DNA from 2 places in the Exiguobacterium sp. Helios genome. Region 2 is predicted to be linked to the other one. Evidence: a T-box and tRNA genes for the amino acid it is inferred to sense, from the RefSeq annotation. Region 2 holds a T-box; the other holds one or more tRNA genes.
What was found. The T-box of region 2 lies ahead of ileS (isoleucine--tRNA ligase). A T-box ahead of a tRNA ligase gene usually reads a tRNA of that ligase, here a tRNA-Ile.

Region 1: it has a tRNA-Ile gene. The T-box ahead of ileS (isoleucine--tRNA ligase) is inferred to sense a tRNA for this amino acid. The anticodon was not compared.

What each region holds. Positions count from the first base shown of each region.
Region 1 is NZ_CP053557.1:1,141,748-1,146,186, reverse strand. It holds gene HNY42_RS05860 (superoxide dismutase) at 1-242, opposite strand, end outside; gene HNY42_RS05855 (alpha-amylase) at 336-1,796, opposite strand; tRNA gene HNY42_RS05850 (tRNA-Ile) at 1,926-1,999, opposite strand; tRNA gene HNY42_RS05845 (tRNA-Met) at 2,011-2,084, opposite strand; gene HNY42_RS05840 (Na/Pi cotransporter family protein) at 2,204-3,844, opposite strand; gene HNY42_RS05835 (autophagy-related protein 27) at 4,185-4,439, shown strand, end outside.
Region 2 is NZ_CP053557.1:2,200,727-2,205,165, forward strand. It holds gene ileS (isoleucine--tRNA ligase) at 38-2,773, opposite strand; T-box leader at 2,831-3,059, opposite strand; gene HNY42_RS11550 (DivIVA domain-containing protein) at 3,060-3,581, opposite strand; gene HNY42_RS11555 (YlmH family RNA-binding protein) at 3,608-4,381, opposite strand; gene HNY42_RS11560 (YggT family protein) at 4,381-4,439, opposite strand, start outside.

The sequences.
Region 1 (4,439 bases), 1.1 Mb from region 2:
TTCCAATGACCGCCACCGTTGTTACGGACAGCTGTTTGAATGTTTGCAGGAAGTGAATCCAGGTTTTGAAGTAATTCTTCAAGTGATTTTCCTTCGTGCTCTGACCCTTCAAGTGCTGCATTGACGTTCGTGACATACGTGTTGTGGTGTTTAGAGTGGTGAATCTCCATCGTACGAGCATCGATATGTGGCTCTAGCGCATCATAAGCGTAGCCGAGTTCTGGTAATTCAAATTTTGACATTTTCATGTCCCCCTTTATCCTATTTTCGGAATTTCAGTACTCTTTAAGACTAGCAAAAATAGTTGGTCAGGCGCAAGCAATGACCCTCGAAAATTACTGTTCGTCACGCGGAGCAAATACAGAGACACCGCCGCCTGGAACCGGGAAAACGCCGAAGCCCTCTTCATCGATCACAACCGGTTCTTCTTGGTGGTTCGTATAATCAAACCACTCTTCTCCGGCACGCGTCTCACCGACAAACATTCGTTTTTCGCACATGTCCGCATTCGAAAGTAAAACAGCGCATCCCGAGTTCGGGAATTCTTCGACACCACGACGGACCCAACCGATACAATGTGGATCGTCAAGGTAATCTTCTTGTTCGCCATATGCTTTATGGTAACGGGCATACAGTAAAGCATTGATCATTTCTTTTTTGCCTTCGACCGGGTGAGGTCCTTGGATACCATAATAATCACCGTAGAAGACACATGGATAACCATCTTTACGAAGGAGTACCGATGCATAGGCATGTTGTTTGAACCAGTCATCAATCCACGACTCGAGCGATTCACCTGGTTGCGAGTCATGGTTATCAACGAATGTCACCGCGTTCGTCGGGTGGGATTCAACCAGTGTATCCGCAAATAATGTCGTTAAATCAAATTCTTGTCCCTGTTGCGACGCTTCATGGAATTTATAATGGAGCGGCACATCAAATAAATCGATTGTATAATCAACACTGTCTAAAAATTGACGGCAATCATCTAAATCCGATTTCCAGAACTCACCGACCATATAGAAACCGTCCGGATTATCTCCGATCATCGATTTTGCGAACTCGTTGACGAATTCGTAGTTGATATGTTTGATGGCGTCCAAACGGAAACCTTGGCAATTGATTGTCTCTTTAAACCAGTTTCCCCAGTTAATCATCTCTTCACGCACTTCAGGATGGTTGTAATCAATGTTAGCGAACATCAAATAGTCATAGTTTCCGAATTCATTGTCTACTTGATCGTTCCAGTCTTTATTTTTACCGGAAATCTTAAAGACACCCGTTTTCTCTTCCCGGGCATCAAAATCCGTACCGTTGAAAAATTCATGTGTCCAGATGAAATCCGAATATTTACCGTTTCGACCGGGGAACGTAAACTTCGTCCAGGCATCAATTTCAAATTCTTCTGAAATTTCTTGCGAACGGTCTTCCGGATGGACCTCAACGACTTTAATCGTCTCGAGTTCATCTGCTGCTGCTTTATGGTTCATGACGACATCGGCATAAATCGCGATATCATTTTCGTGTGCGACTTGAATGGCTTCGATTAGCTCGTCTTTTGTCCCGTACTTCGTGCGGACCGTCCCTTTTTGATCAAACTCTCCTAAATCATAGACATCGTAAATGCCATACCCTGTGTCTTCATCTGATTGTCCCTTTGACGCTGGCGGAATCCAAACAGATGTGATGCCTGCAGCACGCAGTTCCGGCGCTCTCTCTTTTAAGCGCTGCCAATGCTTCCCATCATTTTCTACATGCCACTCAAAAAACTGCATCATTGTATGGTTACGTTCCATCTCTCTTCGCTCTCCCTTAAATTGCCATAGTATGAATAGTATTGTATGAACATTATTACAATATCTTTAATATTCCCCAAGCAACCAAAAATAAACGCACACTCTTAAAAAAGAGTGTGCGTTCTAAAATGGACCCTGCAGGACTCGAACCTGCGACCGGACGGTTATGAGCCGTCAGCTCTAACCAGCTGAGCTAAGGGTCCTTAAGTAATAGTAGCGGCGGAGGGAGTCGAACCCACGACCTCACGGGTATGAACCGTACGCTCTAGCCAGCTGAGCTACACCGCCATGATGGTTTGAAACAACTAATATAAGGTTACTAAAATCAAACTCGAATGTCAATAAACTATCTCACAAAAACAAAGAGGAATTTCTTTTCAGAAATTCCTCTTGCTTCATTCACCTATTCAGGCTGTTCCTGAACGTTGCTCGAGTACCAGGTCCGTAATATTGACGGCGTGGTCACCGATCCGTTCCAGGTTCGACAGCAGATCCACGAAGATCATTCCGGCCTGACCGGTACACTCCCCTGCATTAACACGCAAGACATGGTGTTTGCGGAATAAACGTTCAAGGGAATCCAGTTTCCCTTCTAACTCAAGCACTTGACGTGCCAGTGAAACATCATCGAGTTCAACGGCTTTAATGGCTGTTTCGACGATTTTTTGCGTCAAGATGTACATTTCATCCAATTCTTTTTTAGCCTTATCGGTAAACGTAATCCGATTGACGATTTGGAAGTCAACCAGTTCGATGACATTTTCGACGTGATCACCAATCCGTTCAAAATCGTTGACGGCGTGCATGAGAAGTGAGTGATCGTTTGATTCCCGTTCGGATAAATCATGTGCCGCGACCTTAACAAGATAACTTGTGACTTCAGTGTTCAAATGGTTAATTGCATATTCGATCTGTCCGGCGTCCGAGACGTCTTTTTTATCATGTGATTGCGTATAACGGTGCGCTTTCCCAAGCCCTTCTTTTGAGAATTCACCCATTCGTAACACTTCAAGTTTTGCTTGATTCAATGCGAGTGACGACGACTGGTTTAAGATGTTTTGATCCAAGTGGCGTGGTTTCGAATCGACGGTCGTATCCGTTCCCGGCACGACTTTTTGAACAAGCCATGCGATTTGCGCGATGAACCAGCATTGAATCAACGTGTTGACGACATTAAATGTACCATGAGCAAAAGCAATTTGCATTTTCGGTTCAAGATCAAGCGCTCCTGTAATCCAGGTGATGAAACTCGAGAATACAGGTAAGGCAATCAAGAACAAAATCGTTCCGACGATATTAAAGATGACGTGCGCCGCAGCTGTCCGTTTTGCCGCAATCGAAGCGCCGAGAGCCGCGAGAACAGCCGTAATCGTTGTTCCGATATTATCACCGAACAAGACGGGTAGCGCAGCCTTAATATCGATCATTCCGCCATCATATAATTCTTGCAAAATCCCGATTGTCGCAGATGAGGATTGAACTAACATTGTGAAAATGGTTCCAACAAATACACCCAGCAAAGGACTATCTGACATCGATACTGTCAGTTCTCGGAACCATTCGCTTGATTCAAGCGGTGCCATTCCGTCTCCCATGAGCGTCAACCCATAGAAGAGCGCTCCAAACCCGAAGAAAATTTGACCGATGTATTGAATCCGTTCTTTATTGAAGAAGAAAATCAGGAACGCTCCCAGCGCAATCGCCGGAAGTGCAGCTTCCTTAACGTTAAAGCCGATGATGAAGGCCGTAATCGTCGTTCCGATGTTTGCCCCCATGACAACACCGATTGCTTGACGTAAGTTCATCAAACCGGCACTGACCAGACCAACGACGATGACGGTCGTTCCCGATGACGACTGAATCAAGACCGTAACGACGATACCGGCCAAAATTCCAAGAAACGGATTGGAGGTATATTTATCTAAAATGTACCGTAGACGGTCTCCCGCTGTTTTTTGCAGACCATCTCCCATATACTTAATACCGAATAGGAAAATACCCAGTCCACCGATAAAGGTGAAGATCATTTCCTGTAAATCATAGTTCATCTTGTCATCTCCTCATATAAAAAGTGGAATTGATTTGTTGTTAAGAATTCATTGTTTCAACCTCCCCTATTATGTAAAGGTCTGGTGAACTTGTAAATAGATTTTCACATATTCAATTGTTAAGGTTTTATTAATCTGTACCAATACAGAATACCCCTTTAAACAAAAGGTTTTTCAACAATTTAAATATTGTTATAAAACAGAAGAAAGAGTGATTTCATTGCATTTTTTAAGTCAACTGCTTAATTACTTACAAACTACCTTAATTCCAAACCGTGGATTTTTAAAGACTCGACTTGCCGATGTCTCCCTTTATTTTTGTGGATTAGCATGGATTTCCTTGTGGTCGACAATTATTGATAGCATTTTTCTGAAACAGTCGATTCCGTTTATCATTTGGTTCACCCTGCATTTCATCTTCATTGCGATTGCCATCTTGTTATATCTCTTATTCGTCTCTTATCTGAATCGATGGTTCATTCAGTGGATTTTGCCAAGACCCTGGGCGTTTCGCCAAGTGTTTCCTTATACCGTCGCCGCAAACGTCTGGACCTTCCCGATTGGTGTTTTCCTGTACCAATTCGGATATCAGACT
Region 2 (4,439 bases):
CGCTACGAAGTCGCCGTAGCTGCCCCTCCCTGATTCATTATAAAGAATTGACGACTTCAGTACAACGTGGGCAAAGTGTCGGATGAGCCGGATCTTGTCCAAGCTCAGTCGAATATGTCCAACAGCGTTCACATTTTTCGCCATCTGCTTTCAGAACAGTGATACCTGTTGTCCCGTATGATTTCTCCGCCGAAGCGACGAACTCAATCTGTGAAACCTGCAATAACTGCTCAAGATGATGGATTGTCGCAAGCAATGCTTTCGTTTCGTCATTTGGTGCCAGTTCCAGTTTCGCTTCGAGCGTTTTCCCGACAAGTTTCTCGGCACGTGCTTCTTCGAGTGCTTTCAAGACATCATCACGGAAGACGAGGAAACTGTTCCATTTCGCAATCAATGCCAATCCTTCCTCTGTCACTTCCGGTGCTTCCGGAAGATCCGTCAAGAAGATGCTTGCCGTCTCGACGCCAGGAACGAATTCCCATGCTTCGTCTGCTGTATGCGGTAAGACCGGTGCCATCAGTTGTAACAATGTAACGACCGTATCGTACATGACCGTTTGAACGGCACGACGCGCTGGTGCATCTGCTTTTTCGATGTACAAGATATCCTTCGTATAATCGAGATAGAACGAAGACAAGTCAAGGACACAGAAGTTATGCAACAATTGATACACCGCCATAAAGTCATACGCGTCATACGCCGCTTTTACTTTGCCAACGAGTTGATCCAGTTTCGTCCGCATGAAGCGATCCGATTCCGGTAAGTCAGCAAAGGCAACACGATGCGTCGTATGATCGAACTGATCCAGGTTTCCAAGCAAGAACCGGACCGTATTCCGGATTTTCCGGTATGATTCCGAAACTTGTTTGAAGTTATCCATTGAAGCCCGGACGTCCGATTGATAGTCGACAGAAGCGACCCAAAGACGAAGGATTTCTGCTCCGAATTGTTGCATGATTTGGATCGGGGCAATCGTATTTCCGATTGATTTCGACATCTTCCGCCCTTGACCGTCAAGGACGAATCCATGACTGACGACAGCTTTGTAAGGTGCTTTCCCTGTCGTTGCGACAGCTGTCGAAAGAGACGAGTTGAACCATCCACGGTACTGGTCAGAACCTTCTAAATACAAGTCAGCCGGACGTTCGAGTTCCGGACGTGTAGCAAGAACACCGGCATGAGATGAACCGGAATCGAACCAGACATCCATGATGTCCGTTTCTTTTTTGAAGATTCCGTTCGGGCTTGCCGGATGGGTAAATCCTTCCGGTAACAAATCAACGGCTTCCCGCTCATACCAGACGTTTGATCCGTGTGCCGCAAACAGGTTCGCGATATGATCGATTGTTTCCGGTGTGACGATTTCCGTACCGTCTTCTGCATAGAAGATTGGCAGTGGAACACCCCACGCGCGTTGACGGGAAATGACCCAGTCTCCACGGTCTTTGAACATGTTGTGAAGACGTGTTTCGCCCCACTCCGGTACCCACTGGACTTCTTTGATTTCGTCGAGGATTTCAGCCCGGAAATCTTTGATTGAAGCGAACCACTGGGGTGTCGCACGGAAGATAACCGGTTTTTTCGTCCGCCAGTCATGCGGATACGAGTGTTTGATGAATGACAGTTTTAATAAAGCACCGGCTTCTTCTAACGCCACACCGATTTCTTTGTTGGCATCTTCATAGAATAATCCTTCAAAACCAGGAGCTTCTGCTGTCATGACACCTTTATCGTCAACCGGACAAAGCACATCCAGACCGTAAGCTTGACCGATTCTGAAGTCATCTTCCCCGTGTCCAGGTGCTGTATGAACAACACCCGTCGCTTCTGCCGTGACGTGATCGCCGAGCATGACAAGTGATTCCCGGTCATAGAGCGGGTGTTTCGCTTTGATGTACTCAAAGTCTGTCCCGTTAAAGACACGACCAACCGTAGCATTTTCCCAGCCGAGTGCTTCGATCACTTCCGGTACGAGGGTCTCGGCTACGATATAGCCTTTTCCTTCGTGTTCGATGCGTGCATATGTCAACTCACCGCTGACTGAGATTCCGAGGTTTGCCGGAATTGTCCAAGGTGTTGTTGTCCAGATGACGAAATGATCTGTCGGCTCCAAGATATTTTTTCCGTCCATGACTTGGAACGCCACGTAGATGGCAGCAGAACGTTTATCCTGGTATTCGATTTCGGCTTCTGCAAGAGCAGATTCCGATGACGGCGACCAGTACACCGGTTTTTTCCCTTTATAGATGTAACCTTTATTGGCCATATCGCCGAACAAACGAATTTGTGCTGCTTCGAATTCCGGTTGCAACGTGATGTATGGATTGTCATAGTCACCGAGAACACCAAGACGCTTGAATTGTTCACGTTGATGATCGACCTGTTCGAGCGCATACTTCGCACACAGCTCACGGAATTCCGCGACCGACATCGATTTACGGTCGACACCTGCTTTTTGAAGAGCCGTCTCGATTGGAAGTCCGTGTGTGTCCCAACCCGGTACGTACGGAGAACGGAATCCGTTCATTGATTTATAACGGACGACGATGTCTTTTAAGACTTTGTTCAATCCGTGTCCCATATGGATGTCCCCGTTTGCATAGGGAGGACCGTCGTGCAGGATGAATGTAGGTTTTCCGGCATTTTTTTCTTGAACTGCTTCATAGAGATTCATCTCGTTCCAGCGTGCCTGCATATCTGGTTCACGTTTCGGTAAGTTTCCCCGCATTAGAAATTCCGTTTTCATCATCAATAACGTATCTTTGTATTCCATTTGGCATTCCCTCACTTGTCTATATTTTACGTACAAAAAAAGCCAAGCTCATCCCCTGATAGGGACGAGCTTGGCTTGAACTCGCGGTACCACCCTACTAGCAATCCTGACAAACAGATTACCACTTAAGAGCCCGATAACGGAGGCGAAACGGCGGAACTTAATGAATATGTTCAGTCCCACACTCAAAGGGGATATCTTTTTTCATTTACTGATCGGGCTCGCACCAGTCCCCGATTCGCTGACAGTATCCTGATAAAAGACGTGTCCTTCTCATTGATTTAGCTTATATGACATCGTCGTCATTATACGCAACTGCCGGAATCTCGTCAAGCGCACCCCGGGTCGAAATATCGAATGCATCCCAGTCATGGCTCGTCAACAATTCCATCTGTGCGTCAATCAACACTTTGAATCGATTCCGGTACAATTCGATTTTTTTACGCATCTGTTCGACTTCGAAATCAGTCCGCTGTGCTCGACGTTGTGCTGCATCTTGCAATTGCTCGGCTTCCCGTTCCGCTTGTTTGACGATTAAGCTCGCTTCTTTCGTCGCATTGGCTTTGACTTCTTCTGCCGCTTCTTGTGCCACGATGATGGATTTGTTTAATGTTTCTTCCATCGAGCTGAAGTAATCGACACGCGACTGCATATTTTGAATGACTTCTTGCTGTTGACGGTTTTCCCGGAGCAACAATTCAAAATCTTTGATGACTTGATCAAGAAATTCATTGACCTCATCTTCGTCATAGCCGCGAAACTTACGTGTGAATTCCTTATTGTGAATATCAAGTGGCGTCAATGGCATGATGAAATCCTCCCTCAGCTTGTTGGTTATCCTTTTAGCAGACCGTATTGCAATTTAATCCGATCCCGTTTCGTCGAGCCGAGTACGGCGATTAACTTGACACGTCCCGTTCCGCGAAGGGACAGTAAGTCGCCTTCCTCTAACAAAAAACTTGGATCTTCGACGATTTTATAATTCACTTTGCTTTCACCTTGTTTAATCAGGCTTTGCGCTTTTTGTCTTGAAAAACCAAGGATTTCACTGACAACCGTATCAAAACGAAGCGAACTGACGAATCCCAGTTCTTCTTGCCATTCTTGATCCTTAATCTTCAACTGTTCTTCTGAATCCACGAGCGACAACCGAATCTTCGTTTTTCCCGCACGATCGACATTTGCTTCGATATAAGAAGCCACTTCTTTCGCAACGGCAAATTGGACGACTTGATCTTGGATGACCACGTCACCGAATTTCCCTCGCTTTAATCCGACATTCAGCAATGTGCCTGTCACCTGGCGATGCGAGAGCTCCACGAATTTGGTGGGATAATGGATACGATAAATGGCAATATCAAAATCGTTGGCATCAAGCTCATAATAATCAGGGGCAATCAGCGCACGCTGTCGTTCGGCGCCTTCAAAACCGCCCTCAAAAAAGAGGGCACATTTTGTTCCGACGAGTTCTCGGGTAATTTGTTGTTCACGCGGATCCAGAAAATCTGTCACTTTAAACGTATAGGTCGCTTCGACATGGTCGATCCAATTCAAGACGAGATCGACGAACTCCCGCTCATGTCCGCGATAATGATCATAGACACTCATTACAGGAAGATTGCTCGAATACCCGACTGTGCGAGATTAAGCACAAGAAAGGCAACAA